Regions from separate parts of the Bradyrhizobium sp. UFLA05-108 genome, predicted to be linked through region 3. Evidence: predicted binding sites of a transcription regulator. Region 3 holds the regulator's gene; each other region holds the start of a gene.

Region 1 (10,034 bases), on a different contig from region 3:
GCGACCTTCCGCGTACCTGAGAAGGGCATCGTCGAATTCTTCAAGGTGCTGTCGGCGGCGATCGAAATTCCGATCATGATCCAGGACGCGCCGGTCGCGGGCACGCCGCTGTCGGTGGAATTGCTGGCCCGGCTGGCACGGGAGTTTTCCAACATCCGCTATTTCAAGATCGAGGTCCCCGGCGCTGCCGCAAAGCTGCGCGGCCTGATCGAGGCGGGCGGCAAGGATATTGAAGGCCCGTGGGACGGCGAGGAAGCCATCACGCTGATGGCCGATCTCGACGCCGGTGCCACCGGCGCGATGACCGGCGGCGGCTATCCCGACGGCATCCGTCAGATCATCGATCCCTATTTCGCTGGCAAGCGCGAGGAGGCGAAGGCCGCCTATGAGCGCTGGCTGCCGCTGATCAACTACGAGAACCGCCAGTGCGGCCTGATCGCCTGCAAGGCGATGATGCAGGCCGGCGGCGTGATCAAGTCCGACGCCGTGCGCCATCCCCTGCAACCGCTGCACCCGGCCACGCGCGCGGGCCTGCTCGAGCTCGCCAAGGAACGCGACGCGTTGGCGCTGCGCTGGGGGAAGTAGCGAGCCACATATTCCGCTGTCGTCCCCGCCTGCGCGGGGACGACACCGAGCTTGTTGAAGCGGCGGCTGCAGGAACAGTAGGAATCCCTATGCGATAGCCCTGCCGTTTGGGCGAAGCGTCGAATTGGCGCGCTTCGGCCGGTTTCGCGCGACTGTGCGATGACGTAATGTTCCCGGGCCAACCAGGCCCGCGCAGCACCTCGAGACATCGCGCGTCAGCACTTCATTATGCCGTTATCCCGGGCCAGGTTGGCGCAAGCCGACGCAAACAGGGAGGCAGTGCCATGACAATGCGGCCAGATCCGACCTTCCACGCATCGCCAAGACTCGCGATGGAAGCGCCGCCCGAAAATTTCGCTTATACGTTGCTGCTCAGCCCGGATTTCTCCAAGCCCGACGCACTCGCGGTCATCGACGTCAAGCCGGGATCGCCGACCTATAGCAAGATCGTCCACACCGTGACGATGCCGAACAAGGGCGACGAGTTTCATCACTTTGGATGGAATGCCTGCTCATCCGCATTGTCTCCGCTCGCCGGACATGCGTTCATCGAGCGACGCTATCTCATCATTCCCGGCCTGCGCTCATCGCGCATCTACATCATCGACACCAGGCCCGATCCGACCCAAGCTAAGATTCTCAAGATCATCGAGCCGGAGGAAGTCTTCAAGAAAACCGGCTACTCGCGACCACACACCATCCATTGCGGGCCGGACGGCATCTACGTCAGCACGCTCGGCGGCGGCGGCAAGGACGGCACGAGCGGGCCTCCCGGCGTCTTCATCATGGATTGCGAGACGTTCGAGGTGCTCGGTCGCTGGGAGATCGATCGCGGTCCGCAGACGCTGCACTATGACTTCTGGTGGAATCTGCCGCGCGACTACATGGTGACGAGCGAGTGGGGATTGCCGCCGCAATTCGAGAACGGCATCGTTCCCGAAGATCTGCTGTCGAACAAATATGGCCACCGGCTCCATTTCTGGGATCTCCGGGCACGGCGCAACGTCCAGACCATCGATCTCGGTGCGAACCATCAGATGGCGCTGGAGGTGCGGCCCGCGCACGATCCGGTTCGTGAGTACGGCTTTGCCGGCGTGGTGGTCGATACCACCAATTTGGAAGGCTCGATCTGGACCTGGTGGCGCGAAGGCGGAAAATTCCATGCCGAGAAGACCGCGACCATCCCGCCGGAGCCTGCCGCCAAAGAAAAGCTTCCGCCGCTTTTGCAGGGGTTTGGTGCCGTCCCGCCACTGGTGACCGACATCGATCTGTCGATGGACGACAGGTTCCTTTACGTCTCCTGCTGGGGCACCGGCGAGATGCGCCAGTACGACGTCAGCGATCCCCGGAAACCCAAGCTCGCGGGCTCGGTGTACACCGGAGGCATCGTGCGCCGCGCGCCGCATCCGAGCGGCAAGGCATATGCAGGTGGCCCGCAGATGGTCGAGATCAGCCGCGACGGCAAGCGGGTGTACTGGACCAACTCGCTCTACTCGACCTGGGACGACCAGTTCTATCCCGATGGCGTTCCCGGCGTCGAAGTGATGGCCAATGTCGGTCGCAACGGCGGCCTCGAACTCGCGAGCGACTATTTCGTCAGCTTCCCGGACGGCTACCGGGCGCACCAGATCAGACTTGAGGGCGGCGACTGTTCGACGGATTCCTTTTGCTATCCGTCGGCCTAGATTGGGGAGAGGCGAGCCGGACACTTGTCTGGCTCTGGCTCGCTCTTATTGCGAGCGGCATCTATCACGGGCTCAATCCGGGGATGGGATGGCCGCTCGCGGTTTCGGCAGGGCTCATGGAACGAAGCCCGACTGCGCTGTTTGGAGCGCTGGGCGCTCTATCGGCCGGCCATCTGCTGGCGACATTCCTGGTGCTCCTGCCGTTCGCGCTGTTGCTGACCCTGGCCGAATGGCAGCGTCCGATCCAACTCGGCGCGAGCCTCCTCGTGATTGGTTTCGGCATCTTTCGCTTCATCAACAGGCGCCATCCGCGGGCACTGGCGCGGATACCGCCAACGCAGCTGGCGCTGTGGTCGTTTGCCATCGCTCTTGCCCATGGCGCCGCGTTGATGCTGGTGCCGATCTATCTCGGGCTATGCCAGGTCGCGGACCTCGACGTCGGCCACCAAGCAGCCGGCTCCCTCATCACGGCAAATCTTGCGATGGCGGTGTTGGTTTCGCTTGCGCACGTCGTCGCAATGGTCTTCGCGGGTGGTTGCCTTGCGTGGCTGGTCTACCGCTATCTCGGTCTTAAGTTCGTGTCGCGAAGCTGGTTCAATCTGGACGCGGTCTGGGCCGCGAGCCTCATCTTCGTTGGCGCAGCCGCGCTCGCACTCAATCTCGCGAGCTGGCGATGAGCCCTACGTCGCCAATGGCCACTCTCCGATGATGTGAAAGCGTGCCGCTGCGTTTTCCTGTCGGAACAGCGCGATGCGGTCGATGGCGAGCGTCACAAGGCGCAGCTCGGCAAACCGCTTCCGCAGCATCTCGACGATCGGCCCACGCCGCTCCGCATCGAGCCGGCCCGTGAGCGTCATGTGAAAGCGGAATTCTTCCATCACGTAGGGGTAGCCCCAGCGATCGAGATAATCGCGCTGCCGCTCGGGCAGCCTATCCGGGTTGCGCCTCGCGCGATCGTTCGCCGTCAGCGGCGCACGAAACGCATCGAAATCGCGCACGCAATCGGCGGCGAGCTGTGTCAATTCGCCGACGGGCTCGGCCGGGATCACCGCAATGAAGCCGCTGATGGAATCCACGATCGGACGAATCACGGGGATCGGCCGCGGCTTGCCAGCGAACGCTGCGCACGCCGCTACCAGTTCGGCCTCGGTCTTGCCCCCCGCCAGCGCCATCGGCGCCTTCAGCGTGCCGTGAAAACCATATTTGCGGGGATCGGCCGTGACGTCATGCCAATCGGTTGCAAGGTGCAGCGCCTCTGCAGGGAAGGGCGACTCGCGGCCGCCATGGGCATCATAGCCGAGCAGCCCGGCGCCGAAGCGCGATAGCACGCTCTCGGCATCGGCGGCATAGTAGATCGCGTAGCGGGGAAAACCTGTCATCGCCTCAGCTATAGCGGGTTTAGACGGCGGCGACAGCCTCACGCGGCGCCGCGGCTGAGCCCAGCAGGCGCGAGCCATCGGTGAGGTGGACGAGCTTGCCTGCAGCGATCACCGCGACCACCCGCGGCCGCAGCGGCACGGTGTCGTCGACCAGCAGGATGTCGGCGCGCCGTCCTTCCTTGATCGTTCCGCGATCGGACAGGCCCGCGGCCTCTGCCGGAGCTTCCGAGATCAGCTTCCAGGCCTGCGCCAGCGGCAGCACGCCATCGGCCGCGAGCCGGAAGGCGGCGAGCAGTTGCGCCGGATAGTAGTAGTCCGAGGCCAGCACCGAACAGAGTCCCTTGGCGATCATGTCGGAGGCTTTGGTCCAGCCAGTATGGCTGCCGCCGCGCACCACGTTGGGCGCGCCGTAGATGATGGCGTCGCCGGCCTCCGCGGCCGCGCGCGCCGTCTCTTCGTTGACCGGAAATTCGGCGATCGTGGCGCCCATGTCACGATACGCCTTGCGCACCGCCGGTGTCGAATCGTCATGCGAGAGCATCCGTACCTCGGCCGCGCGGGCCGCCGCAGCAAGCCGCGCGGTCGTCGCCGGGACGTCCGCCGCGCGAGCGGCGACGCGACCGACCAGCTCTTCGAAAGCCGTGTCGGACAGTCCGGTCCGGTCAACCAAGCGGCCGCGCTTGTTCGGCTTTGAAAGATCGCGGATGGTCGCAGCCATGTGATCGTTGAAGGCGAACAGATCGATCCGTCCTTCGGCGAGCCATTGGCCGATCTCGTCCTCCGCGTCGAGATTGTAGGTCTCGTGCCGCAGATGGAAGCGGGTATCGGCGGCAAATTGCGGCCGCAAGCGTTCGATCGCCACCAGCAGGCGCCGTGCATTGTCGCCAGAGCGCAGGCCCGGCTCCCACGACCAGGTCGTGCCGTGGAAGACGGTGGTGATGCCGTTGCTGATCACCTGCCGGTCGCTGTCGGCGAGCGCCACGTCGATCGGGAAGTCGACGCCAGGGCGCGGCATCATCTGCCGCTCGAAGGCATCGCCATGCAGGTCGACGATGCCCGGCAAGACCAAAAGACTCCGGGCGTCGATCGCAAGTGGCGCACGTGCGCGGCCGCGATCGATTGCTGCAATTTCCTGCCCGGACAGGACGAGTGAGGTTTCGACGATCTCCGAGCCGATCAGTGCCCGGCCGCCTTCAAGATAAATTTCAGTCACGCGGGGATGCTTCGCTTGCTGGGAGAGGACTGGTTGGCAACGATCCGTGCTTCGTACTTTGCGAGGAAATCTTCAATCCCAAGCTTGCGGAAATCAGGCAAGGCCTCACGCAAGCTTTCGTGATGCCAGTCCCACCAGGCGAGCCTTGCCAGGCGGTCGGCGATCTCGTCGGAGAACCGCCGTCGGACCGGACGGGCCGGATTGCCGGCGACGATGGTGTAGGCGGGGACGTCCTTGGTGACGATGGCGCCTGCGGCTACCACGGCGCCGGTGCCGATATTGCGGCCTGGCAGCACGATCGCGCCATGGCCGATCCAGACATCATGACCGATGTAAACGTGATGCTGGCGCCGCCAGTCGAAGAACTCGGCCTCGTCGCTCTCGCCCGGAAAGTAGGCACTCGCACGATAGGTGAAATGCGCCTGGCTGGCGCGTTGCATCGGGTGATTGCCAGGATTGATACGCGTCATCGCTGCGATCGAGCAGAATTTTCCAATCGTCGTGTAGGTGATCTGCGAATCGTTCACGACGTAGGAATAGTCGCCCATCGTCACCTCGTGCAGGATCGTGCGCGCGCCGACCTCGCAATAGGCGCCGAGCTTGATCTCGTGAAGCTTGGCCGTGGAATCGATGGTCGGTTGGACCGAAAGCGCTTTGGCGACCATGATGCGTCCGTCAACGGGAGAGGGGCGTTCGTCTTCGAGCGCCTTGATGACGATGTCATGACGAAGAGATGACGGGGGATGGCGTGCGTAGCATCGCCGCACTGCCCTGCCCCTGTCACACAAATGTAAAGCGGCGGCGTTAGCGGTTGGGCCCAGCTAGTTGGGAGCTCCTGCATGCTGGTGCTTGAAGGTCTGACGTGCCGCTTCGGCACAAAAGCCGCGGTGGACAGTGCTTCGTTTGAGGTTGCTCCCGGCGGCTTTGTCGGCGTGATCGGCCGCTCGGGCGCCGGCAAGTCGACCTTGCTGCGGACCATCAACCGCCTGGTGACGCCTACGGAGGGGCGCATCCTGTTCGACGGCGTCGACGTCACCGCGCTGCGCGGCAAGGAGCTGCGGCAATGGCGCGCCCGCGCCGCGATGATCTTCCAGCAGTTCAATCTCGTCGGCCGCCTCGACGTGCTCACCAACGTGCTGATGGGCCGCCTTGCCGCGATGCCGGCCTGGCGCTCGCTGACGCAGGCCTGGCTAGAGGAGGACAGGGCGCTGGCGATGTCGGCGCTCGAGCAGTTCGACATGGCCTCGCTCGCGGCGCAGCGCACCGACCAGCTTTCCGGCGGCCAGCAGCAGCGCGTCGCGATCGCTCGCGCACTGGTGCAGCAGCCTGATCTCATCCTCGCCGACGAGCCGATCGCCTCGCTCGACCCGCGCAACACGAAAATCGTGATGGATGCGCTGCTGCGCATCAACAAGCATTTCGGCATCACCGTGATCTGCAACCTGCATTCGCTCGATCTGGCGCGCAGCTATTGCGACCGTCTGATCGGCATGGCGGCGGGCCGCGTGGTGTTCGACGGCGCGCCGTCGGCGCTCACCGAGCACGTCGCGCGTGAGCTCTACGATCTCGAAGCCAGCGAAGTCATGGGTGGCGTGCCACTGCCGGCGCCCGAAGCCGTTCCAGCGCTCGGCAGCGCTGCCGCCGCCTGAGCCCCGACCCAAGTTTTTGCGTTTACCGCGTCCAACCGATCAAGAGGGTATCATGATCACTCGTCGCATCGTACTTGCCGGCGCCGCCGCGCTGGCCTTCACCGTATCTGCGTCTGCCGAAGACTGGAAAGCGAAATATCCGGAGCTGACATTTGCCGTTGTCCCGGCCGAGAACGCCTCGGGCGTCACCGAACGCTGGGCTCCGTTCATGACCTACCTCTCGAAGGAACTCGGCGTAAAGGTCACGCTGCGGATCGCCAATGACTACGCCGCCGTGATCGAAGGTCAGCGTGCCGGCAACATCCAGATCGCAAGTTATGGGTCGGCCTCGTTTGCGCGCGCCCGGCTGACCGGCGTCAAGACGGACGCCTTTGCGAGCGATCTGAACGCGGATGGCGGCACGGGCTATTATTCGGTGTTCTTCGTCAAGGCGAACAGCCCCTACAAGAGCATTGACGAGCTGAAGGGCAAGAACCTCGGCCTGGTCGATCCGAATTCGACCTCAGGCAACAACGTGCCGCGCTTCGAGCTCGACAAGATGGGCATCGCGGATGTCGACACGTATTTCAGCAAGGTCGTCTTCACCGGCAGCCATGAGAATGCGATCCTTGCCTTGGCGCAGGGCACGGTCGATGTTGCCGCCAACCAATGGACCAGCGACGACGATTCCACCCTGGCGCAGATGCTGACCAAGGGCATGCTGAAGAACGCCGACGGCTCGCCGATGAAGAAGGACGATTTCCGCATCATTCACAAGTCGGCGCCGATCATTGGCCCTTCGATGTACGCCTATAGCTCCGACCTCCCCGATGACCTGAAGGCCGCGATCGCCAAGGCATTCTTCGACTCGCCCACCAAGGACAAGGCTGCGTTCGATCGGCTCTCGGACGGCCAGAAAAAGGGTTTTCATCCCGCGACCACCAAGGATTGGGATGGCACGATCGAGCTGATCAAGTTCGTCGACGCGCTACGCAAGAAGAAGGCGTCCTGATATTCGGGACGACGCACTGGAGCCGGGTCAATCGACCCGGCTCTTCTTTATGACCGGCTGGTGATCCCAACCACATGACGATCGCGGTCTCGATCCTCCCCGAGCACCAACTTGCTGCACTGAATGCCGCTTATGGCCAGGCGGTGGCGCGCAAGCGGCTGCGGCTTCTGCTGGGAACGGCGCTGTTCACCGTCGCGCTGCTGATTGCAGCGATCGGGGCCGAGGTGAACGTCCGGACGCTCTTCACCTATTTCGGCAATTTCGTCAGCTATTTCGATCGCATCCTCACGCTCGAAAATGGCCAGCGCGTCTGGACCGACGTCGGTGAATGGCTGTGGGGCTGGCGCAAATGGCTGAAGATGTTGGGTGAGACGCTGCTGATCAGCTATGTCGGCACGCTGATCGGCGCGGTCTGTGCCTTCTGCCTGAATTTTTTCGCCGCGGAGAACACGTCGCCGGCGCCCTGGCTGCGCTTCACGGTTCGCCGCCTGCTCGAATTCGCCCGCACCGTGCCGGGCATCGTGTTTGCGCTGATCTTCGTCATGGCCTTCGGGCTCGGGCCGATGGCCGGCGTGCTGGCGATCGCCATTCACTCAACCGGCGCGCTCGGCAAGCTGTTCGCCGAGATCGTAGAGAATGCCGACATGAAGCCGGTCGAAGGCGTGCGCTCGACCGGCGCGAGCTGGCTCTCGTGCATGCGCTTTGCCGTGCTGCCGCAGGTCTCGGCCGGCTATGTCAGCTACGCGCTGCTGCGCTTCGAGATCAACGTCCGCGAATCCTCGGTGATGGGTTTCGTCGGTGCCGGTGGCGTCGGCCAGGAGCTCGTGGTCGCGATCCGAAAATTCTACTACTCCGACGTCAGCGCGATCCTGCTGATGATCGTGCTCACGATCTTCGTCATCGACATCACGACTGGCTGGTTGCGTGCGCGGCTGTTCGGCAGGGATGCACGGTCATGAAGCAGTTCGAGAAGCCCGACACCGCAGCGCTGCGGACGAAATATCCCGAGGCCTTCGAGCGGCCGGCGGCCGCGCGTCTGGCGATGCCGGCGATGATTGTGGCCGCGCTCGCCGTCTTTATCTTCGGCCTGCAGGATCTCGGCTTCGAACCGGCGAAGTTCATCGCGGGCCTCAAGCAGCTCGGCTGGATCACCATGATGATGATCCCGCCCGATCCCGGAACGTCGTTGCCGCTCTATCTGAAGGCGCTCGGCGAGACGCTGTCGATCGCGCTGCTCGGCACAACGCTGGCCGCAACGCTGGCGCTGCCCGTTTCCCTGCTCGCGGCGCGCAACATCGTGCCGCCGAACATCATCCGCTTTCCGGTGCGCCGCTTCCTCGACTCGATCCGCGGCGTCGATACGCTGATCTGGGCGCTGGTCTGGATCAATGTCGTCGGGCTCGGGCCGTTCGCCGGCGTGCTCGCGATCATGGTCTCGGACTTCGGCGCGCTCGGTAAGTTGTTTTCGGAGGCGATCGAGGCGGCCGACAAGAAGCAGGTCGAGGGCATCAGGGCGTCAGGGGGCAACGCCTTGCATGAGATCCGCTTCGGCCTGATGCCGCAGGTGCTGCCGGTCATCGCCGGCCAGGTGCTCTACTTCATCGAATCGAACACGCGCTCGGCCAGCATCATCGGCATCGTCGGTGCCGGCGGCATCGGGCTTCAGCTCGCCGAGCAGATCCGCGTGCTGGAATGGCAGAAGGTGTCGTTCCTCGTGCTCATGATCCTGGTCGCTGTCGCCGCGATCGATTTCATCTCCGGCAAGCTGCGCTTTGCCATCATCGGCAGGCGGGCTGTGGCATAGAGCGGCTGCTCTCGTAGGGTGGGCAAAGCAAAGCGTGCCCACCGCTTCTGTCGCGACCTCGGAGAGAGGGTGGGCACGGCGCAAGTGCGCCTTTGTCCACCCTACGATTCCACCAAGAACTCCACCCGCTCCGCCGCAAATCGCGAGCGTTTCGTCACCAGCGGCTTGCCGTCCGGATCGAGGTCGGTGGAATCGACCACCAGGATCGGGCGTCCGAGCGCGAGATCGAGCCGCGCGGCGTCGGTCGCGTCGACGATGCCGGCGGTGATCCGGGTCGAGCCGCGGCGGTAGTCGCGGACGCCGTAATGCGCGAGCAGCTTTGTCATCGAGCGTGTGGCGGCGAATACCGCGCCCGCATCAGGAAAGAGTTCGGCTGATAGCCAGGACGTCGAGACGCAGATCGGCGTGCGGTCCGCCAAGCGCACGGATTCGATCCGGACCAGCCGCGCCCCGGTCTTCACGCCGAGCTCCCGCGCGAGCTCCCGGCTCGCCACGTCCTCCGACGCCTCGATCAACTGTCCGCGCGGCTCGCGGCCGCCGGCGCCGACGATCTCCGAGAAGCGCGTACGCGAGCGCAGTGGATAGGCGAGCTTCTGCGCCTCGACATAGGTGCCGCTGCCACGCTCGGCGCGCACCAGGCCGCGCTCGGCAAGGGCCGCCAGCGCGCGCCGCACCGTATGGCGGTTCACACGATAGGTCTCGGCGATCTCCATCTCGCCCGGCAGCTT
Region 2 (10,034 bases), on a different contig from region 3:
CGAAGGTTCACGAATCCGGCCGCGTTGCCCAGCTATGGCAAGTGTGATGCCGCTCCGCGAGTATGTGCGATGAAGGCGGGAACCGAGCCGCTGGAATCTGGGCGGGGTCCGATCGCTGGACCCCGGAACGCCCCAACAGCAAACTACGCAGGTTCGTTGCGCGGGAGACGTCCTCGCGTGGCTGCATCCCTTGCGTCGCGGAGCGGGCGTGGGCAAAGGTTAGCGTATGCATTGGCAGCATGGACGCTGGCCGGTCCTGCCTTCTTCCTGCTCATTGTGCTGTTCTTTCTCCCGGTGATCGCGGTGTTCGCCATCGCGCTCACGGACTGGCAATTCGGCGGGCCGTCACTCGAATTCGTGGGGTTGGCCAATTTCCGTGAAGTGTTCGCCGATGATGGCTTCCGTACCTCGGTATTCAACACCGTCGTATATGTGCTGATCGTTGTACCGGGCACCGTTGTCCTCGGGCTTTCGGTCGCCTTACTGATCGAAAGCGGGCAATCGTTTCGCGCTTTCTACCGCGCTATTCATTTCCTGCCCTACATGGCCACGCTTGCCGCCATGGCGATCGCTTGGGAGGCGCTGCTGCATCCCACCATTGGCCTCGTAAATCAGGCACTTTCCACTTTTGGATTACCGGGAGCAAACTGGTTGCGCGATGAAGCGACAGTTCTGCCGGTACTGGCAGTGATCGGTATCTGGCAGAACCTCGGCTTTGCCATGGTGCTGTTCCTCGCCGGGCTGAAGTCAATTCCGGAAGACCTCTACGATGCCGCCGCTATCGACGGCGCCGACCAGTGGCTCGATCGGCTGCGCACCGTCACGCTGCCGATGCTAGGGCCAGTTTCCATGTTCGTTGTGATCGTGGTGGCGCTACACGCGTTCGAGGCCTTCGATACAGTACAGATCCTGACCCAAGGGGGGCCGGGTCACTCCTCCGAGGTGCTGCTCTACACCATCTATCGCGAAAGCTTCCAATATTTGAGAACAGGTTACGGCGCCTCCGTTACAATCGTCTTTCTGGTGATCGTGGTAGCTCTCACATTCGTCCAGGCCCGTATCATGGACAGAAGGGTGCACTATCAATGAGCACTGCACATCACTTCCTACGTCCCGCTGCGGTCGCCCGCCATGCCATCCTCCTTCTGACGGCCGCGCTGATCATGGTACCCTTTGTATGGATGGTGTCGCTCTCCCTTAAGCCGCCGACCGAGATCTTTCGCGCCTCCTACTCTCTGTTGCCCGAGCGATGGTATGCTGTCGAGAACTACACAAAGGTAATTACCACAGCCCCACTGCTGCGCTACATGCTTAACGGCGTCGGAGTTTGTGCGGCCATTCTCATCCTTCAGATTCTGGTTTGCGTGCCTTGCGCCTATGCGCTTGCAAAGCTGGAGTTCAGAGGCCGCAGCACGCTGTTTGCGCTCGTCCTGGTCGGTCTCCTCCTCCCCCAACAGGTATTGGCCCTGCCGCTTTTTATATTCGGCTACAGCGTCGGCATCCTCAATACCTATGCCGCGCTGGTTTTCCCCTTCGTCGTATCACCGTTTGGGATATTCCTATTCCGGCAATTCTTCAGGTCGATCCCTGATGACATCGTCCACGCGGCTCGTCTTGACGGCCTTTCTGAGTTGGCGATTGTCTGGAGGATTATGGTGCCGATGGCCATGCCGGCGGTTATCGCGTTTTCGATCTTTTCTATTGTTTCCCACTGGAACGACCTGTTTTGGCCCCTTATTGCCGTCAATAACCCACAGCTCATGCCTCCGCCGCTGGGTATTATGGCTTTCAAGAACGAGGACACCGGAGTGGAGTATGGCCCACTTATGGCCGCGTCGACTCTCGTAGTCCTGCCTCTGATCGTGGCCTTTCTCGCAGCTCAGCAATGGTTCATTGAAGGGATAGCTAAGGGAGGCATCAAGGGATAACGCAGCTTCGCGTACCCTTACGCAGTTGAAGTCAAAAATCGATGAGGACGTCGAAATACTTCCCATCATATCTGGTGACCGAGAACTCGATGGGGATGTGCCTCTCGTCAAGTGCAAGATGGATAATTTCGAGCATCGGCGTGGAGCGCTCAATTCCGAGAAGCTTTGCGTCCTGGGCGCTCGGTGCGACTGCGCGAACCCTCATACTTTTTCGATTTATCTCTTCGACACCGTAGCGCTTCATTGCGGCGGTGATAGATCCGGTGCTAGCGATCCATTGGGCTATGCCCTCGAATCTCGGAAGCGGATAATAGCACCAAGAAAGAGCGATTGCCCGTCCATCAAGCACTCGGACCATTCGGATACGGATGAGCGGATGGCCCTCCGGAAGCCCCAGCGGAATTCCATACTTTACTGCCCGAACCGGATCCACTGAGATCAAGCGATACTGCAGCGATCGCCCGACTGTTTTCGCCGCAGCAGATAGCTTCGTTGTTCGGCCAACTCGGTATGACAGGCTGGGCTCTCGAACAAATATTCCTTTTCCTTGCTCGACGCGAACAAGCTCATTTTGCTTGAGTTGCTCCACAGCGCGACGAACTGTGTGTCGATGCACAGCAAATTGTTCGGCAAGTTCTTCCTCTGTTGGAAGCCTACTGCCAGGAGTAAATCTTCCCTCGGAAAGCCATTCTTCAAGCTCCGCCTGAATCTGTTTCCAGCGCGGTGACGAAGGTGTGCCGTCATCAGAATTCGACCGAAGCGCAGCTTGACGTGGTGGTGCCATCGAGTTTCTCAGCTAGCTCGGGCCCATGGGCCGTATCCCATTCCTCTATACAACCCGAGCTGTCGTCGAAGGATGACAGCGCCGATTGTCACGGAAGCATCATAAAGAAAGAACAAGGTCAGCTGCGATGAATTTATCCAGTTTGGAGTGTCAAGGAAAGTGCTCGTCGCAACATACAACATCCAGTACGGGGTCGGTCGTGACAAAAGGCTCGACCTCAAGCGCGCCATCGATGCTGTTGCCAACGCCGATATCATCGCGCTGCAGGAAGTCGACGTGAATTGGGATAGATCTCAGGGGCAAGATCAGGTCGCTCTGATTCGTGACATGTTGCCATACCACGAGGTGGCTTGGGGGCCGACAATTGACGTGCGGAAGTCCTCCGGGAGCAGCGTGAGGCGGCAGTTCGGTAACATGATTCTATCGCGTTACCCGATTGTATCGATCCGGAACTATCTTGTGAGCAAATACGGCGCATCCGTCTACATGGACCTGCAAAAGGGGGCGTTGGAGGCCCTAATCGATACGCCAATTGGGCTACTGAGGTTTTATTCCACCCACCTCTGCAGCACGTCGGTCGAGCAGCGTCATCGTCAACTCGAATGGCTCCTCGACCACCACAAGAAGGCATCAGATGAAGGTCCTGTCCTCGCGGGTGAGCATCCCGTAGATGCCACTTGGACTTCGGAGCCTGCGCTTCCTTCGATGCCCTCCAGCGCCATCCTGCTGGGTGACTTCAATTTCGAGGACGCGACAGACTCGTATACTGCTGTGGTGGGCGAGCGCTCAAAACGAGTCGGTCATCTCACCAGACGTGGTGGGTTCGTTGATGCTTGGACCGTTTGCCATGGTTTTTCGGACGCCTCCCGCGAGGCAGGTTGGACGGTCCTGTCACCCTACAATTGTCGCGTCGACTATTGCTTCGTCAGCGAGAGCCTGACGGGAAAGATCAAATCGGCGGTTGTCGACAAGGCCGCTGACGGGTCGGATCACCAGCCCTTGCTCGTTGAGCTGGGTGCATGACCCGCGATCGACTCCAGTGAAGCACAACCTCTAGTGGACAAGATGCAAGAAATGGCAAATTGTGAGGGCTCGGTATCGCCGCCGGAGGAGCTTGGCCGAGCCGATTGGATAGGAATTCTCGCTCGATCAACTTCGGCTGACCTCAGCCGGCTTGCGTCTAACCTCGTTCGGGGCCTCTCCTGGACTTGGCTAAGATCTCCCGAAACGGGACTCGTCATGGTCCGAGGGCGGGTTGGCGGCAAGGGCGATGCGTTCAATGTCGGCGAGGTGACCGTCACTCGCTGCGCATTGCGCCTCGCGGACGGAACCATCGGACATGGCTACGTGCAAGGCGGCGATGGGCAACATGCAACGCTTGCCGCCTTAGTAGATGCTGCTCTGCAATGTGACGAGAACAATAAGCTCCTCTTGTTGGGAGTCGTTGAAGCCTTGCGTGAGATCCAGTCGCGGCATCGTAGAGAGCGCCGAGCGAAGGCCGCTTCGACGAAGGTGGAGTTCTTCACGATGATCAGAGGCGAAAACCGGGGATGACCACAGCTACAACAATGTCCCGTATCCATCCGGGATTCACAGACCCTGTGTTCGACAGTCAAGCGGTCTTTCGCACGCTTCTGTCCTGCAATGCCTATCCTGGCCGGGTGTTTACTCTCGCCCGTAACGTCGGCGCTCCTGAACCGTTCTGCGTCTCAACAGCTGCTCTTTGCCTCACTCTTCTAGATTTCGAGACATCGCTTTGGCTCGATCGGGGCGGGACAGTGGACTGCATCGTCGACTGGCTTGGTTTTCATTGCGGCGTGCCTCTAACGCAGAGCCACCGAAAAGGGCGGTTTGCGATCGTTATCGATGCACAATCTATGCCCAGCTTCTTGGAATTTCCGTCTGGCGAGATCGAGGCTCCCGATTTAGGTTCAACCTTGATCGTGCAGGTGCCCTCACTCGTGGATGGTCCCACAACCAAATGGTCTGGACCAGGAATCCGGGAGAGCTTGTACTCCGGGATCGCAGGCCTTCCTACGCAATTTTGGTCGGATCGAGAGATGACCCGTGAAATCTATCCAAAGGGGATAGATGTGTTTTTCACCTGCGAGTCCTCCATCGTGGGACTGCCGCGCACTGTCCGTGTGGAGTTCTAGATGGCTTACGTTGCGGTCAAAGGTGGCGAGCAGGCAATCCTTAACTCGCACAAGCTGGTTGCTGAGGAGCGCCGAGGCGATCCAACAGTGCCTGAACTCACGCTCGAGCAGATCAGTGAGCAGTTCGGGCTCGCGATTGACCGGGTGATGAACGAGGGATCCATCTACGACCGGCGGCTTGCAGCACTGGCATTGAAGCAGGCCCAAGGAGATCTTGCCGAGGCGATTTTTCTTTTGCGAGCGTATCGCACGACCTTGCCCAGGATTGCGGCTTCAGAGCCGATCGAAACAGCGCAAATGACTGTTCGCCGCCGCGTCTCTGCAACGTTCAAAGATGTTCCCGGCGGTCAGTTGTTAGGACCAACCTACGACTACACTCATCGGCTTCTCGACTTCCGCCTCGCGGAAACAGTAGATGGGGACTATCCTGAAGTGCCGGGTCCCGACGTTTCAATCGATCCCGACTTCCCTAGGGTTCTGGATTTCATTGATGACGAAGGCCTTGTCGAGCCAGCCATACGGCGCGGCGGTAACGAGCCATTCGATCTTACCCGCTCACCCAAGCAACTACCTGCTGGACGCGACCAGCGCCTCCAAAATTTAGTCCGAGCTGACGAGGGATTCATCGCCGGCCTTGGATACTCCATTGCCAGAGGTTACGGCGGAACGCATCCTTACGTAGCCGAAATACGTCTCGGCGAAGTAGAGGTCGAGCTCGTTCCGGAAGAGCTTGGCTTCCCAATCGTTGTTGCGGAAATCACGGTTACCGAGTGTCAAATGATCAGCCATTTTTATGGATCTCAGAGAACTCTGCCTCATTTCGCGCGGGGCTATGGACTCACCTTCGGTTATTGTGAGCGGAAAGCTATGTCCATTGCGCTCGTCGATCGAGCGCTTCGAGCACGTGAGTTCGACGAAGATGTGCGGTATCCGGCGCAGGACGAGGAGTTTGTTCTCTCCCACAGCGACAGCGTCGAGGCTACAGGAATGATTTCTCACTATAAGCTGCCGCACTACGTCGATTTTCAGGCCGACCTGCAGCTAATCCGCAAAATGCGCGCCGAGCGGCTTGCCGCCGAAGCTCCAAAAGCAGAAAATGAATCAGGTTATGAGACCAAATAGCGGGCCCGGTAGAGGCTACAACTTCGCCTACCTAGACGAGCAGACGAAACGCATGATCCGCCGTGCGCTGCTCAAAGCTCTGTCGATCCCCGGTTATCAAGTGCCATTCGGCGGCCGCGAGATGCCGCTGCCCTATGGCTGGGGCACGGGTGGGATTCAGGTCACAGCAAGCGTCATTGGACCGGATGACCGTTTGAAGGTCATCGACCAGGGTGCAGATGACACGACCAATGCGATATCGATTAGACGCTTCTTCAAGACAGTCGCTCAGGTAACTACAACGGAAAAAACCGACGAGGCCACAATTATCCAGACTCGGCATCGAGTACCTGAAACGGCTCTCATGGAAGAGCAAATACTTGTGTACCAAGTGCCACAACCCGAACCGCTGCGACGGATCGCAATTCGTGAGACCGAGGCGCGCAAAATGCATGCTTACGGGGAGTATGGCGCGATGCAGCTGACCCTGTACGAGGATATTGCTCGTTTTGGACACATAGCGCGCACGTGGGAGTATCCGGTGATAGTTAATGACCGGTATCTGATGGCGCCGACTCCGATACCGAAGTTCGATAATCCGAAGTTGCAGAACAACCCTGCAATTCAGCTTTTTGGCTCCGGCACGGAGAAGCGCATTTATGCGGTGCCGCCCTACACGAGCGTGCGGAGCCTAGATTTCGACGACCACCCCTTCGAGGTCCAGCAGTGGAAGCAAGCCTGTGCGCTTTGTAGGTCTGGCACTTCCTACCTCGACGAAGTAATTACCGACGACCGCGGCGGACGCATGTTCGTGTGCTCCGATACTGACTACTGCAGCACACGCCGAGCAGTACAAAAACTCGAGCCGGGTAGCGGTCCAGTCCCAACGAGCGAGGGGAACCGGTCGTGACCTTACTCGGCAACTTTGCGGCCCGGCGAACACTTCTGGATGTCTCCCGCGTCTCCAAATCCTATGACGACCAGGTGGGCTGTGTGGATGTGTCGTTTAGACTTTATCCTGGCGAGGTTCTTGGCGTCGTCGGCGAGAGCGGATCCGGCAAGTCGACGCTGCTGGCGTGCCTAGCTGGACGCCTAGTTCCCGATGCAGGCTCGATCGTCTATGACACGAAACAGCGCGGTCCGGTTGACATCCTGACGTTATCGGAGCCCGAGCGCCGGAGGCTGGCGCGAACTGATTGGGGCATCGTCCACCAGAATCCGCGCGATGGGCTCAGGATGGATGTCACTGCCGGCGGCAATATCGGCGAACGGCCGATGGCAATCGGCGCCCGTCACTACGGCAACATCCGCGCCGAGGCTGAGGACTGGCTGAAGAAGGTCGAAATCGACCTTGCTCGCACCGATGACAAACCGAAAACGTTTTCAGGTGGAATGCAGCAGCGGGTGCAGATCGCTCGCAACCTCGTGACGCGACCACGATTGGTGTTCATGGACGAGCCGACCGGGGGATTGGACGTTTCCGTACAGGCAAGGCTTCTCGATGTATTGCGCGGCCTGGTCCGCGAACTCGGTATTGCGGCGGTGATCGTCACTCACGATCTAGCCGTCGTGCGCTTGCTTGCTGACCGCTTAATGGTGATGCAGCGCGGACGAGTGATCGAGGAGGGGCTGACTGACCAAGTGCTCGATGATCCGCACCACCCCTACACTCAGTTGCTCGTCTCGTCGGTCCTGCAGGTCTGAGGCGTAAAGGAGTGTAAGCTAAAATGAACACCGGTAATATCTCTCTTCACGCTCACGACCTAACCAAGAACTTTATCCTTCATACGCAGGGTGGTGCGGAGATTCCTGTTTTTAGCAGCATCGAGCTCAAGGTCGCCTCGGGTGAATGCGTATGCTTGCACGGACCATCTGGCGCCGGCAAATCCACGTTATTGCGCTCGCTTTATGCGAACTACAAGCCCGACGCTGGCAAGATCCTCGTCCAACACGAGCGTACCGTCGTCGATCTGCTGGCCGTCGAGCCATGGCAGGTGATCGAGATCCGTCGCCGCACCATTGGCTATGTCAGCCAGTTTCTGCGTGTCATTCCAAGGGTTTCGACACTAGACATCGTGGCCGAGCCGGCGATCATAAACGGGGTTCCTTCAGAGACGGCGTATGCCTCCGCCCGCACTCTTCTTTCCCGGCTGCGCATCGCCGAGCGGCTCTGGTCTCTGGCGCCAGCCACCTTCTCGGGTGGTGAGCAGCAACGCGTCAATATCGCGCGCGGCTTCATCTTGGATTACCCGGTGCTGCTTCTCGACGAGCCGACAGCCTCGCTCGATGCCGCCAACCGCCAGACTGTGGTCGAGTTGATCAACGAGGCCAAGAGGCGCGGAGCCGCCATAGTCGGCATCTTCCATGATGAGGGGGTGCGCGAAGTTTTGGCCGACCGCCTGTTCGAGGTGGGCCGGTCGCCCGTTCATAATTCTCGGCGCCGTACCACAACCGCGGAGGCAGCCGCATAATGTCCGAATCCTCCTGGCCGCGCTACGCGATCTACTACACGCCGGCACCGGAACACCCGCTGACGGTCGCAGCGAGAGCTTGGCTTGGGCGCGACGCGTTTGCTGGAGGCTCGCCGAGAGCTCACGTTGAACTCGCTGCTGCTACTACGAGTCTGGGTCGCAACACGCTGACCAGCGCGGCCCGCCGCTATGGTTTCCACGCGGCGCTCAAGGCGCCGTTCCGGCTGAGGAAGGGATGTTCGGTCGAGGAACTGGAGCGCGCGCTCCGTAAGTTCGTGGCGACTTGGCGGCCATGCCCAATCGGGCCCCTGAAGATTGATCGGCTCGGCGGATTCTTCGCCCTAATTCCCGTGAGTTCGATCCCCACTCTGCTTGGCTTTGCCTCGCACATCGTCGAGGACTTCGATCGCTTCCGTGCACCCCTAAGTCAGGACGAGTTTCAATGGCATTTGTGCAGCCCACTAGATGAGACAGAGACCACACATCTTGTGCGATGGGGCTATCCTTACGTCTTCGATCGCTTCCGCTTCCACATTACCCTAACTGACCGCGTGTCGGCCGAAAGTCGGCCCCGCGTGCGGAAAGAGCTGGATGCGATCTTCGCGCCGTTGCTCTTCGAAGACTATACCATCGATGCTCTTTCCCTCTTCGTTCAGGAGAATTCCCGCGCGGATTTTATCGTGCGGTCGCAGTTCGCCTTGAGGAGCTGTACCCTCCTCAAGGAGGCGGTATGAGCCGATGACCTCTGCGTGCGGCCACTTGGTTCTCGTTGTTGGCCACAGCGGTGCTGGCAAGGAGGCTTTGTTACATATGCCCGTGCGCAGTTGCAATCAGACCCATTTCGTCCGCCCGGTCATCACAGGACGTCCTTCGGCGAGCATCAGGAATGTATAATGTATCGATATCGAAGAGTTCCAACGCCGAGCCGGTGCCGGCACTCGGCGTTGGCAGGCGCATGGGCTTTTCTACAGCATTCCTACGGAAGATGAAGATCACCTCGGTCGCGGGATTGTCGTCGTCGCCAATTGCTCCCCGGGGCGCCGTTCCTTTGGCTCGTCACTGCTACTCGCAACTACATGTAATTAATCAATGTCACCACACCCGTTGAGGGGCTGTCCAACCGAAACGGTAGAACACCCGCTTACGGTCTATATCCGAGTAACGTCGTGACGTGACCTAGTTCCACAAAGTGACCAGATGGCGAATATGACAGCAACAACCGACGAATACGCGTCGTAAACTCGTCACGACGACTTCCGAGAACACCTGGCGCACCTACTGACGTTGAGGAGAGGTAGCAAAGTAGGTCATCAATGTTCCAGTGATGCTCGTAATAGTGACGAAGCTCTGTAATTTCGTTGAAATCGGAGGCTAGAAGAACTTCTCGATCGGACTCTGTCAGTTCGGGCCGAACGGCTCCGGGACCAGCCGGCAAGCGTCCTCCCCAGAATTTCTCGATGTCGCTCCACATCCCATTGCGCCATTCTCCAGGTTCCGAGCCATCCCGCTCGCGGTTGATGATCGCAACACAGCCATTCAGTTTAAGTATTTGGCCTAGCTTTGCCAACACCGTCGATCGATCCATCCAAAGAAA
Region 3 (10,034 bases):
CCGAGCAGCTCGAGAAGGACGGCCTCGTTCAGTGGCCGATGGTCATGGGCGCCATCGTCCCCGTGGTCAACATCGAGGGCGTGAAGGCCGGCGAGCTGACCTTCGACGGCGAGACCCTCGCCAACATCTACCTCGGCAAGATCACCAAGTGGGATGATGCTGCCATCAAGAAGCTCAATCCGAACGTGAAGCTGCCGTCGGACGCGATCACCGTGGTCCGCCGCTCGGACGGTTCGGGCACCACCTTCAACTTCACCAACTACCTCTCCAAGGCCAGCGCGGACTGGAAGAGCAAGGTCGGTGAGGGCACGGCCGTCGAATGGCCGGTCGGTGTCGGCGCCAAGGGCAACGAGGGCGTGTCGGGCAACATCAGCCAGACCAAGAACTCGATCGGTTATGTCGAGTACGCCTATGCCAAGCAGAACAAGCTGACCTACACCGGTCTCGTCAACAAGGCCGGCAAGCCGGTGCAGCCGACCGTCGAGGCCTTCCAGGCGGCCGCGTCCAACGCCGACTGGGGCAAGGCTCCGGGCTACTACGTCATCCTGACCGACCAGCCCGGCGACAAGTCCTGGCCGATCACCGCGGCGACCTTCATCCTGATGCACAAGGACGCCACCGACAAGGCGGCCTCGCAGGAAGCCATCAAGTTCTTCCGCTGGGCCTTCAAGAACGGCAGCAAGGCGGCCGAGGAGCTCGACTACATCCCGATGCCGGACAGCGTCGTCCAGCTGATCGAGAAGACCTGGGCTGCCGAGATCAAGAGCTGATCGCAGCGGCTCTCGTCTCCCGGACGCGGTACGGCATGAAATGACGCGCCGCTGAGCCGGGACCCAGAAGACTTTGGGTGCAATAACTTCGGCCCCGGATCAGCGTCGCACCGCTTCGCGCTGCGCCGCATCCGGGGCACGAGACCGACAATAAGCGTAGATAAATTGGTACAGGGGATCGGCGTGGCAGAGATGGCCGTTCAAAGCGATATCGTCGACGACGCCGGACCATATGATCGCGCCAAGGCCTTGAGCGCGTTCAAGCTCGGCGACATGACCTTCTATTGGATCACGCGGCTCAGCGCGATCTCGGTCCTCCTGATCCTCGGCGGCATCATCGTGTCGCTGATCGTCGGCGCCTTCCCGGCCATCAGGGAATACGGCCTCGCCTTCCTGTGGACCCAACGTTGGGCGCCCTCTGCCGATCCGCCGGTGCTCGGCGCGCTCGGGCCGATTTACGGCACGCTCGTCACCTCCTTCATCGCAATGCTGATCGCCATTCCCGTCGGCCTCGGCATCGCGATCTTCCTCACCGAGCTCTGCCCGCAATGGCTGCGCCGCCCGATCGGCATGGCGGTCGAGTTGCTCGCCGGCATTCCCTCGATCATCTACGGCATGTGGGGCTTCTTCGTGCTGGGTCCGTTCCTGGCCAACACCTTCCAGCCCTTCATGATCAAGCTGTTCGACGGCGTTCCGGTGCTGGGCGCGATCTTCGCCGGCCCGCCGTCCTATCTCAGCCTGTTCAACGCCTCGCTGATCCTCGCGATCATGGTGCTTCCCTTCATCACCTCGATCTCGGTCGACGTGTTCAAGACCGTGCCGCCGGTCCTGAAGGAAGCCGCCTATGGCGTCGGCTGCACCACCTGGGAAGTCGTGCGCAGCGTGGTGATCCCCTACACGCGCGTCGGCATCATCGGCGGCGTCATGCTGGCACTCGGACGTGCGCTGGGTGAGACCATGGCGGTGACCTTCATCATCGGCAACTCCTTCCGCATCTCGTCGTCGATCTTCGCCCCAGGCACGACCATCTCGGCGGCGATCGCCAGCGAGTTCGCCGAAAGCGACGGCCTGCATCAGTCCGGCCTGATCCTGCTCGGCCTGCTGCTGTTCGTGCTGACGTTCTTCGTGCTCGCCGGCGCGCGGCTGATGCTGCTGCGTCTCGAAAAGAAGGCGGGGAAGTAACATGAACCCGATCTACGCACGCCGCCGCCGCAAGGACATCGTCATCCGTGGTCTCTGCATCGCTGCCGCCGCCTTCGGCGTCACCTGGCTCGCGCTGATCCTGATCACCTTGCTTTACAACGGCCTCACCGGTCTGAACCTTCAGATCTTCGTCGCGGACACTCCGCCTCCGGGCTCGACCGAAGGCGGCCTGCGCAACGCCATCATCGGTTCGATCATCATGACCGTGATCGGCGTCGGCATCGGCGCGCCGCTTGGCCTGTTCGCCGGGACCTATCTCGCCGAATACGGTCGCAACGACAAGTTGACCTCGGTAATCCGCTTCATCAACGACATCCTCTTGTCGGCACCCTCCATCATCATCGGCCTGTTCATCTATGGTGCGGTGGTGGTGCCGATGCGCGGCTTCTCGGCGATCGCCGGCGCGCTGGCGCTGGCCGTCATCGTGATCCCGGTCGTGCTGCGCACCACCGAGGACATGCTGCTGCTGGTGCCGAACGCGCTACGCGAGGCGGCTTCTGCTCTTGGGCTGCCGCGTTCGCTGGTGATCAAGCGGATCGCCTACCGCGCGGCGCGCTCCGGTCTCATCACCGGCGTGCTGCTCGCCACCGCACGCGTCGCCGGCGAGACCGCGCCGCTGCTGTTCACCGCCTTGTCGAACCAGTTCTTCAGCCTCAGCCTGAACAAGACGATGGCGAACCTGCCGGTCACCATCAACAATTTCGTGCAGAGCCCCTATGCCTACTGGAAGCAGTTGGCCTGGAGCGGGGCGCTGCTGATCACCCTGACCGTGCTTGCCCTGAACATTGGCGCGCGCATTCTTGGCGCCGAGAGGACTGCAAAATGAGCGATCTGTCCGTTTCCGTAAGTTCCACCGGGCGTCAGGCGTCTCCGACGCTGCCCGAGGCTCCGGCCAAGGTGACGGTGCGCAATCTCAACTTCTATTATGGCGAGCACCACGCGCTGAAGAACATCAACCTGACGCTCGGCACCAATCGCGTCACGGCGTTCATCGGCCCATCCGGCTGCGGCAAGTCGACCCTGCTGCGCATCTTCAACCGGATGTACGATCTCTATCCGGGACAGCGCGCCACCGGTCAGCTCATGCTGGACCAGACCAACATCCTCGACTCCAAGCTCGACCTCAACCTGCTGCGCGCCCGGGTCGGCATGGTGTTCCAGAAGCCGACGCCGTTCCCGATGACGATCTACGAGAACATCGCCTTCGGCATCCGCCTCTATGAGAAGATCTCCAAATCGGAGATGGACGTCCGCGTCGAGAAGGCGCTGCGCGGCGGCGCGCTGTGGAACGAGGTCAAGGACAAGCTCAACGCCTCCGGCCTGTCGCTCTCCGGCGGCCAGCAGCAGCGTCTCTGCATCGCCCGCACCGTGGCGGTGCGTCCCGAGGTGATCCTGTTCGACGAGCCCTGCTCGGCGCTCGATCCGATCTCGACCGCTAAGGTCGAGGAGCTTATCCAGGAGCTCGCCGAGAACTACACGATCGCGATCGTCACCCACAACATGCAGCAGGCGGCGCGCGTCTCGGACAAGACCGCCTTCATGTATCTCGGCGAGCTGATCGAGTTCGACGAGACCAGCAAGATCTTCACGTCGCCCAGCGACCGGCGTACCCAAGACTACATCACCGGCCGCTTCGGCTGAGGAGACAGGAAATGGCTTCTGAACATACCGCAAAGGCCTTCGACACCGACCTGCAAGAGCTCACGCGGCTCGTTGCGGAGATGGGCGGCCTTGCCGAGCGCATGATCGTCGATTCCGTCGATGCGCTGATCCGCCGTGACGTCGCGCTCGGCCAGCGCGTGGTGGCAACCGACGCCGAGATCGACGCGCTCCAGAAGAAGATCGAGGAGCGCGCCGTGCTCACGATCGCGCGCCGCCAGCCGATGGCGGTCGACTTGCGCGAGATCGTTGGCGCCATGCGCGTCGCGACCGATCTGGAGCGGATCGGCGACCTTGCCAAGAACATGGGCAAGCGCGTCGCCGCGCTCGAGACCGATTTCCATCCGCTAAAGCTGTTCCGCGGCCTGGAACACATGACCGACCTCGTGCAGCAGCAGGTGAAGTCGGTGCTGGACGCCTATGCCGCGCATGACCTGCCGGCGGCGATGGTGGTGTGGAAAGGCGACGAGGAGGTCGACGCGATCTGCACCTCGCTGTTCCGCGAGCTCCTCACCTACATGATGGAGGATCCGCGCAACATCTCGTTCTGCATCCATTTGATGTTCTGCGCCAAGAACATCGAGCGGATCGGCGACCATGCGACCAACATCGCCGAGACCGTTTTTTACATGATCGAAGGTCAGGCCATCGCCGACAAGCGCCCGAAGGGCGACATGACGACCTTCGCCACGACCGTGCCGAACACTTAAGGAGCGACGACGCCATGGGCGCACGCATTCTGGTTGTTGAGGACGAGGAAGCGCTGACCGAGCTATTGCGCTACAACCTCGAAGGCGACGGCTACGATGTCGAGACGGTGATGCGCGGCGATGACGCCGACACCCGCCTCAAGGAGCATATCCCCGACCTGATCGTGCTCGACTGGATGCTGCCGGGCCTGTCCGGCATTGAGCTGTGCCGCAGGCTTCGCGCCAGGCCCGAGACCAAGCAGCTGCCGATCATCATGCTCACGGCACGCGGCGAGGAGAGCGAGCGGGTGCGGGGGCTTGCGACCGGCGCCGACGACTACATCGTCAAGCCGTTCTCGGTACCTGAGTTGCTCGCGCGCGTGAAAGGCCTGCTCCGGCGTGCAAGCCCCGAGCGGCTTGCGACCATACTCGCCTACGGCGACATCGAGCTCGACCGCGAGAAGCGTCGCGTCGCGCGCTCCGGACGGCCGATCGACCTCGGCCCGACCGAATATCGCCTCTTGGAGTTCTTCCTGGAGCATCCCGGCCGGGTGTTCTCGCGTGAACAGCTGCTCGACAGCGTCTGGGGCCGTGACATCTATATCGACGAGCGCACCGTCGACGTCCACATCGGCCGTCTGCGCAAGCTGCTCAATCTCGGCCGCGAGCAGGACCCGATCCGCACCGTCCGTGGCGCCGGCTACGCGCTGGACGATCGTTTCGCGAAGGCGGAGCAGACTTAAGGTTTGCAGGTGGCAGCGGTGATCCAGCGGGCTGCCGCCACATTCTCCGATGTCGTCCCTGCGAAAGCAGGGACCCATAACCACGGGGAGTGGTTTGGCGAAGACTCGGAGTGATCTTCCCGCGCAATAACTGCGCCCTGGATTATGGGTCCCTGCTTTCGCAGGGACGACATCCAATTTGTTGAACCATCGTTGCGCGTCGGCCAGCCCCGCGCGCTGATGACCTCAGCGCGTGCCGGGCTTGGCCGGTGCGCGTCGGCGGTCCGCCGCCGGCTGGTAGGCGACGCGCGAATGCTGCGCGCAGTAGGGCAGGCCCGAGAGCGACTTGCCGCCACAGAAGAAGAAATCCGGGCTCGAGGGATCGCCGACAGGCCAGTGGCAGGTCGCCTCGTTGAGCTCGAGCAGCGACAGGCGCTGGCTCATCGGAACGACGTTGTCGTAGGTGATCGGATCGGGCTCGACCTCGACCTCGAAGGCCTGGGCGAGGGCGGTGTTGCCGCGCGAGATCGGGCGGCTCACCCGCATCATGTGCTGTGCGGGGCGCGCCTTGCGGGGCCGGGGAGCCGCCGAGGACGGGCTCTTGGCGCGACCGGACAGGCCCAGCCGGTGCACCTTGCCGATTACGGCGTTGCGCGTCACATTCCCGAGCTCGGCAGCGATCTGGCTGGCCGAAAGCCCGGCTTCCCAGAGCTTTTTCAATTGCTCGACGCGATCGTCGGACCAGGTCAAAACCGTCATTGCACCCTTCCCTTCGCCGCGCGCCTGCCAATCCTTGGGGCCGCGTGGCGATGTCTAAGCCTCGAAAAACCCGTGCCCCCAGAATCCCTTAAGGCTCGCCGGGCGCGAAAAACGCACCTGAACGTTACGCCGGTACATGAGGACTAAGAGGATCAGAACTGCTGCACGAGATGTCGTATCTGACACGGTAAACGCTACAATATGGCGTGACTCCCGCGCAAGAGTCTGCGGCTCCGCGTCCACATGTTCCGTCGCTAAAAGAACTCAAAATCGCCACCGCAAGACTACGGGTCAGGCGCCTTGCAGGGCCTTCTGGCGGCATTGACAGCGGTTTTTCCAAGCATAAAATGGTGACACGTGCCGCCCTTAAAAGGCGGCACGTTTCGTTTTCCGGGCAGGTCAATGATGCGCTGCGCAAGGCAGCCTCAGCCGGCCCCAACATCCAAGTGACCGCCATGACCAAGAGCGCCGCGACGCATCTGCTTCCCGTTTTCGCCAGGGCCGAGCTCGGCTTCGAGCGCGGCGAAGGCTGCTGGCTGGTCGCAACCAATGGAGAGCGCTATCTCGATTTCACGTCGGGCGTCGCCGTGAATGCGCTCGGTCACGCGCATCCGCATCTGGTCGGGGCTCTGCAGGAGCAGGCGACAAAGCTCTGGCACATGTCGAACCTGTTCCAGAGCCCGGACGGTGAGAAGCTCGCGGTCAGGCTCTGCAACGAGAGCTTTGCGGACTTCGTGTTCTTCTGCAATTCCGGCGCCGAGGCGATGGAATGCGTGATCAAGGTGGTGCGCCGCTATCATGCCACCAAGGGCCATCCCGAGCGCTACCGCATGATCACTTTCGAGGGCGCTTTCCATGGCCGCACGCTGGCAACGCTCGCCGCTACGGGGTCTGCAAAATATCTCGAAGGCTTCGGTCCGCCGATGGACGGCTTCGACCAAGTGCCGCATGATGACCTGGAAGCCGTCAAGAAGGCGATCGGCCCACAGACCGCAGGCATCCTGATCGAGCCGATCCAGGGCGAGGGCGGCGTGCGCTCGGCGTCTCCCGCCTTCTATCGCGCGCTGCGCCAGCTCTGCGACGAGCATGGCCTGCTGCTCGCCTTCGACGAGGTGCAGACCGGCATGGGCCGCACCGGCGAACTCTTTGCACATCGCCGCCTCGGCGTGACCCCTGACGTGATGTCGCTGGCGAAAGCGCTTGGCGGCGGCTTTCCGATCGGCGCGTGCCTTGCGACCGCCGAGGCGGCCTCCGGCATGACGCCCGGCTCGCACGGCTCGACCTTCGGAGGCAATCCGCTCGCCGTGTCCGCGGCGAACGCCGTGCTCGACGTGATGCTCAAGCCCGGCTTCTTCGATCACGTGCAGAAGATGTCGCTGCTGCTCAAGCAGAAGCTCGCCTCCGTGATCGACCGCCATCCTGATGTCGTCAGCGAGGTGCGCGGCGAGGGGCTGTTGATTGGCGTCAAGGCCGTGGTGCCCTCGGGCGATCTCGTCACGGCGCTGCGCAACGAAAAGCTGCTCACCGTCGGCGCGGGCGACAATGTGGTGCGCTTCCTGCCGCCCTTGATCGTCACCGAGGCGGAGATCGAGGAGGGCGTCGCGCGGCTCGAGCGTGCCTGCACCGCGATCGAATCCACTCTCAAGACGCCGGCGGCAAGCTGATGAGCAAGACGCCCAAGCACTTCCTGGACATCAACGAGCTGCCGCTGTCCGAGCTCAAGAGCATGCTCGCCGCCTCCTCCGCCATGAAGGCGAAGCAGAAGGCGCATCAGCCGGTCAAGCCGCTCGAGGGCAAGACGCTGGCGATGATCTTCGAGCGTCCGTCGACGCGGACGCGGGTGTCGTTCGATGTCGCCATGCGCCAGCTCGGCGGCGAGCCCATCATGCTCACCGGTGCCGAGATGCAGCTCGGCCGCGGCGAGACCATCGCCGACACCGCGCGCGTACTGTCGCGCTATGTCGATGCCATCATGATCCGCATCCTCAATCACGATGCACTGCTCGAGCTCGCAGCGCACGCGACTGTGCCTGTCATCAACGGGCTGACGCGGCGCTCGCATCCGTGCCAGGTGATGGCCGACCTCATGACCTATGAGGAGCATCGCGGGCCGATCGAGGGCAAGACGGTGGCCTGGACCGGCGATGACAACAACGTGCTCGCCTCCTGGGCGCATGCCGCCGAGCGCTTCAAGTTCAACCTCAATGTCGCCACCCCGCCGGAGCTCGCGCCGAAGAAGGCGATGCGCGACTGGGTCAAGGCGACGGGCGCCCCGATCATGCTGGGCACCGATCCGGAAGCCGCTGTCCGCGGCGCCGATTGTGTCGTCACCGATACCTGGGTCTCGATGGGCGACAAGGAAGGCGAGCACCGTCACAACGTGCTCAAGCCCTACCAGGTCAACGCCAAGCTGATGTCGCTGGCCAAGCCCGATGCGCTGTTCATGCATTGCCTGCCCGCCCATCGCGGCGAAGAGGTCACCGACGAGGTGATCGATGGCCCGCAGTCCGTCGTGTTCGACGAGGCCGAAAACCGCCTGCACGCGCAGAAGGGTATCTTGGCCTGGTGCTTTGACGCGGTGAAGTGATTGGTCGTCGTCCGGCGGACGATAGTGAGAAATCCGTGACGACGGCAGTATGGAGTTGCTTTCGCCTCATGTTCGGTCGTCGTCCCGGACAAGCGCAGCGAAGCGGAGCGCGGATCCGGGACCCATAGCCACAGGGCGCGGTTTGGTGACGATTCGGAGTTGTCATCTCGCGCCACAACACAATCATGTGGTTATGGGTCGCGGGCTCGCGCCATGCGCGCCCCGGGACGACATCGAATTTGCGGAATCGTAGTGCCGCAAGACTGCACCCGGAACAGGTTGCCTCGCCGCCCCCTTTCATTTCACCTCCTCCGACCCCAGATAGAGCGCCATGGTCTCTCAATCCCCTGACATCAAAGCCGGGCCCGAAAGCCCGGTTCGCGCGCCGTCTTCCGTTCCCGTCGACGATGCGGTGCTGCCCTTCGAGGTCGATGCGCTCGACGTGCGCGGGCGCTTGACCCGGCTCGGGCCCGCGCTCGACGAGATCCTCACCAAGCACGACTATCCCCCGCCGGTCGGCAAGCTGCTCGGCGAGGCCATCGTGCTGACGACGCTGCTCGGCTCGGCGCTGAAATTCGAAGGCCGCTTCATCCTTCAGGCGCAGACTGACGGTCCGGTGTCGTTCCTGGTGGTCGACTTCAAGGCGCCCGACCGCCTGCGCGCCTATGCCCGCTACGACGTCTCGCGGCTTGGCGAGGCCAAGGACTCCGGCTCGCTGCTCGGCCGCGGCCATCTCGCCATGACCATCGATCAGGGTGCGGATATGAGCCGTTACCAAGGCCTCGTCGCACTCGATGGCGGCAGCCTGGAAGATGCCGCGCACGAGTACTTCCTGCGCTCCGAGCAGATCCCGACCCAGGTGCGCCTCGCCGTCGGCGAGGAATGGCGCTCGAGCGACGGCGGCAAGCATCGCTGGCGCGCCGGTGGCCTCTTGATGCAGTTCCTGCCGAAGGCGCCGGAGCGTGCGCGACAGGCCGACCTGCATCCCGGCGACGCGCCCGAGGGCACCACGCCGCATACCGTCGCCGAGGACGATGCCTGGGTCGAAGCGCGCTCGCTGATCGGCACGGTCGAGGACGTCGAGTTGATCGATCCCGATCTCTCCGGCGAGCGCCTGCTCTACCGCCTGTTTCACGAGCGCGGCGTGCGCGTGTTCAATCCGCAGAATTTGAAAGCGGAATGCTCCTGCTCGCGCGATGCGGTGGCGGCGATGCTGAAGAGCTTTTCGCCGGATGACCGTGCCGCGATGGTCAAGGACGACAAGGTCGTCGTGACCTGCGAGTTCTGCAGCTCGGTGTATCAATTTACGCCGCACGAGGCGGGCGTGGAAAACGCCTAGTCTAACATTCGGAAATCGTAGGGTGGGCAAAGCGAAGCGTGTCCACCAACTTCTGTCACATAATTGAAGAGCTGGTGGGCACGGCGCTTCGCGCCTTTGCCCACCCTACAGCAGCCCGCCGCCTCTCAATTCAACACCCGCTTGCCGCCGTCCGGGCTATCGAGCGAAAAGGTCGGCACGTCGATCTCAAAACGCTCGCCGCTTTCGTTGACCATCTGGTAGCGGCCGGTCATGAAGCCCGAGGCGGTCGAGAGCGGGACGCCCGAGGTGTATTCGTAGCGCTCGCCGGGCGCGAGGATCGGCTGC

The links. Region 3 encodes PhoB, which activates phosphate uptake and scavenging genes when phosphate is short. Its sites were predicted from a motif close to TGTCATNNANCTGTCAT; they were not measured.
Region 1: phnC (phosphonate ABC transporter ATP-binding protein) is a predicted target of PhoB. The motif match lies at 5,574-5,590, and genes of this name have one in related genera.
Region 2: phnF (phosphonate metabolism transcriptional regulator PhnF) is a predicted target of PhoB. The motif match lies at 2,799-2,815, and genes of this name have one in related genera.

The regions. Positions count from the first base shown of each region.
Region 1 is NZ_JBANAZ010000012.1:25,167-35,200, reverse strand. Features, by position in the region: gene SO140_RS11600 (dihydrodipicolinate synthase family protein) at 1-585, shown strand, start outside; gene SO140_RS11595 (selenium-binding protein SBP56-related protein) at 870-2,270, shown strand; gene SO140_RS11590 (hypothetical protein) at 2,354-2,947, shown strand; gene SO140_RS11585 (DUF1045 domain-containing protein) at 2,951-3,649, opposite strand; gene SO140_RS11580 (alpha-D-ribose 1-methylphosphonate 5-triphosphate diphosphatase) at 3,669-4,862, opposite strand; gene SO140_RS11575 (LbetaH domain-containing protein) at 4,859-5,527, opposite strand; gene phnC (phosphonate ABC transporter ATP-binding protein) at 5,702-6,511, shown strand; gene phnD (phosphonate ABC transporter substrate-binding protein) at 6,564-7,502, shown strand; gene phnE (phosphonate ABC transporter, permease protein PhnE) at 7,577-8,461, shown strand; gene phnE (phosphonate ABC transporter, permease protein PhnE) at 8,458-9,306, shown strand; gene phnF (phosphonate metabolism transcriptional regulator PhnF) at 9,408-10,034, opposite strand, start outside.
Region 2 is NZ_JBANAZ010000030.1:29,318-39,351, forward strand. Features, by position in the region: gene SO140_RS22170 (ABC transporter ATP-binding protein) at 1-73, shown strand, start outside; gene SO140_RS22175 (carbohydrate ABC transporter permease) at 178-1,089, shown strand; gene SO140_RS22180 (carbohydrate ABC transporter permease) at 1,086-1,928, shown strand; gene phnF (phosphonate metabolism transcriptional regulator PhnF) at 1,960-2,712, opposite strand; gene SO140_RS22190 (endonuclease/exonuclease/phosphatase family protein) at 2,872-3,735, shown strand; gene phnG (phosphonate C-P lyase system protein PhnG) at 3,787-4,266, shown strand; gene phnH (phosphonate C-P lyase system protein PhnH) at 4,263-4,868, shown strand; gene SO140_RS22205 (carbon-phosphorus lyase complex subunit) at 4,869-5,990, shown strand; gene SO140_RS22210 (alpha-D-ribose 1-methylphosphonate 5-phosphate C-P-lyase PhnJ) at 5,977-6,879, shown strand; gene phnK (phosphonate C-P lyase system protein PhnK) at 6,876-7,673, shown strand; gene phnL (phosphonate C-P lyase system protein PhnL) at 7,697-8,440, shown strand; gene SO140_RS22225 (DUF1045 domain-containing protein) at 8,440-9,174, shown strand; gene SO140_RS22230 (class I SAM-dependent methyltransferase) at 9,582-10,034, opposite strand, start outside.
Region 3 is NZ_JBANAZ010000001.1:270,281-280,314, forward strand. Features, by position in the region: gene pstS (phosphate ABC transporter substrate-binding protein PstS) at 1-770, shown strand, start outside; gene pstC (phosphate ABC transporter permease subunit PstC) at 963-1,952, shown strand; gene pstA (phosphate ABC transporter permease PstA) at 1,954-2,799, shown strand; gene pstB (phosphate ABC transporter ATP-binding protein PstB) at 2,796-3,614, shown strand; gene phoU (phosphate signaling complex protein PhoU) at 3,626-4,342, shown strand; gene phoB (phosphate regulon transcriptional regulator PhoB) at 4,357-5,064, shown strand; gene SO140_RS01195 (GcrA family cell cycle regulator) at 5,290-5,802, opposite strand; gene SO140_RS01200 (aspartate aminotransferase family protein) at 6,258-7,466, shown strand; gene argF (ornithine carbamoyltransferase) at 7,466-8,389, shown strand; gene SO140_RS01210 (Hsp33 family molecular chaperone) at 8,721-9,728, shown strand; gene apaG (Co2+/Mg2+ efflux facilitator ApaG/CorD) at 9,854-10,034, opposite strand, start outside.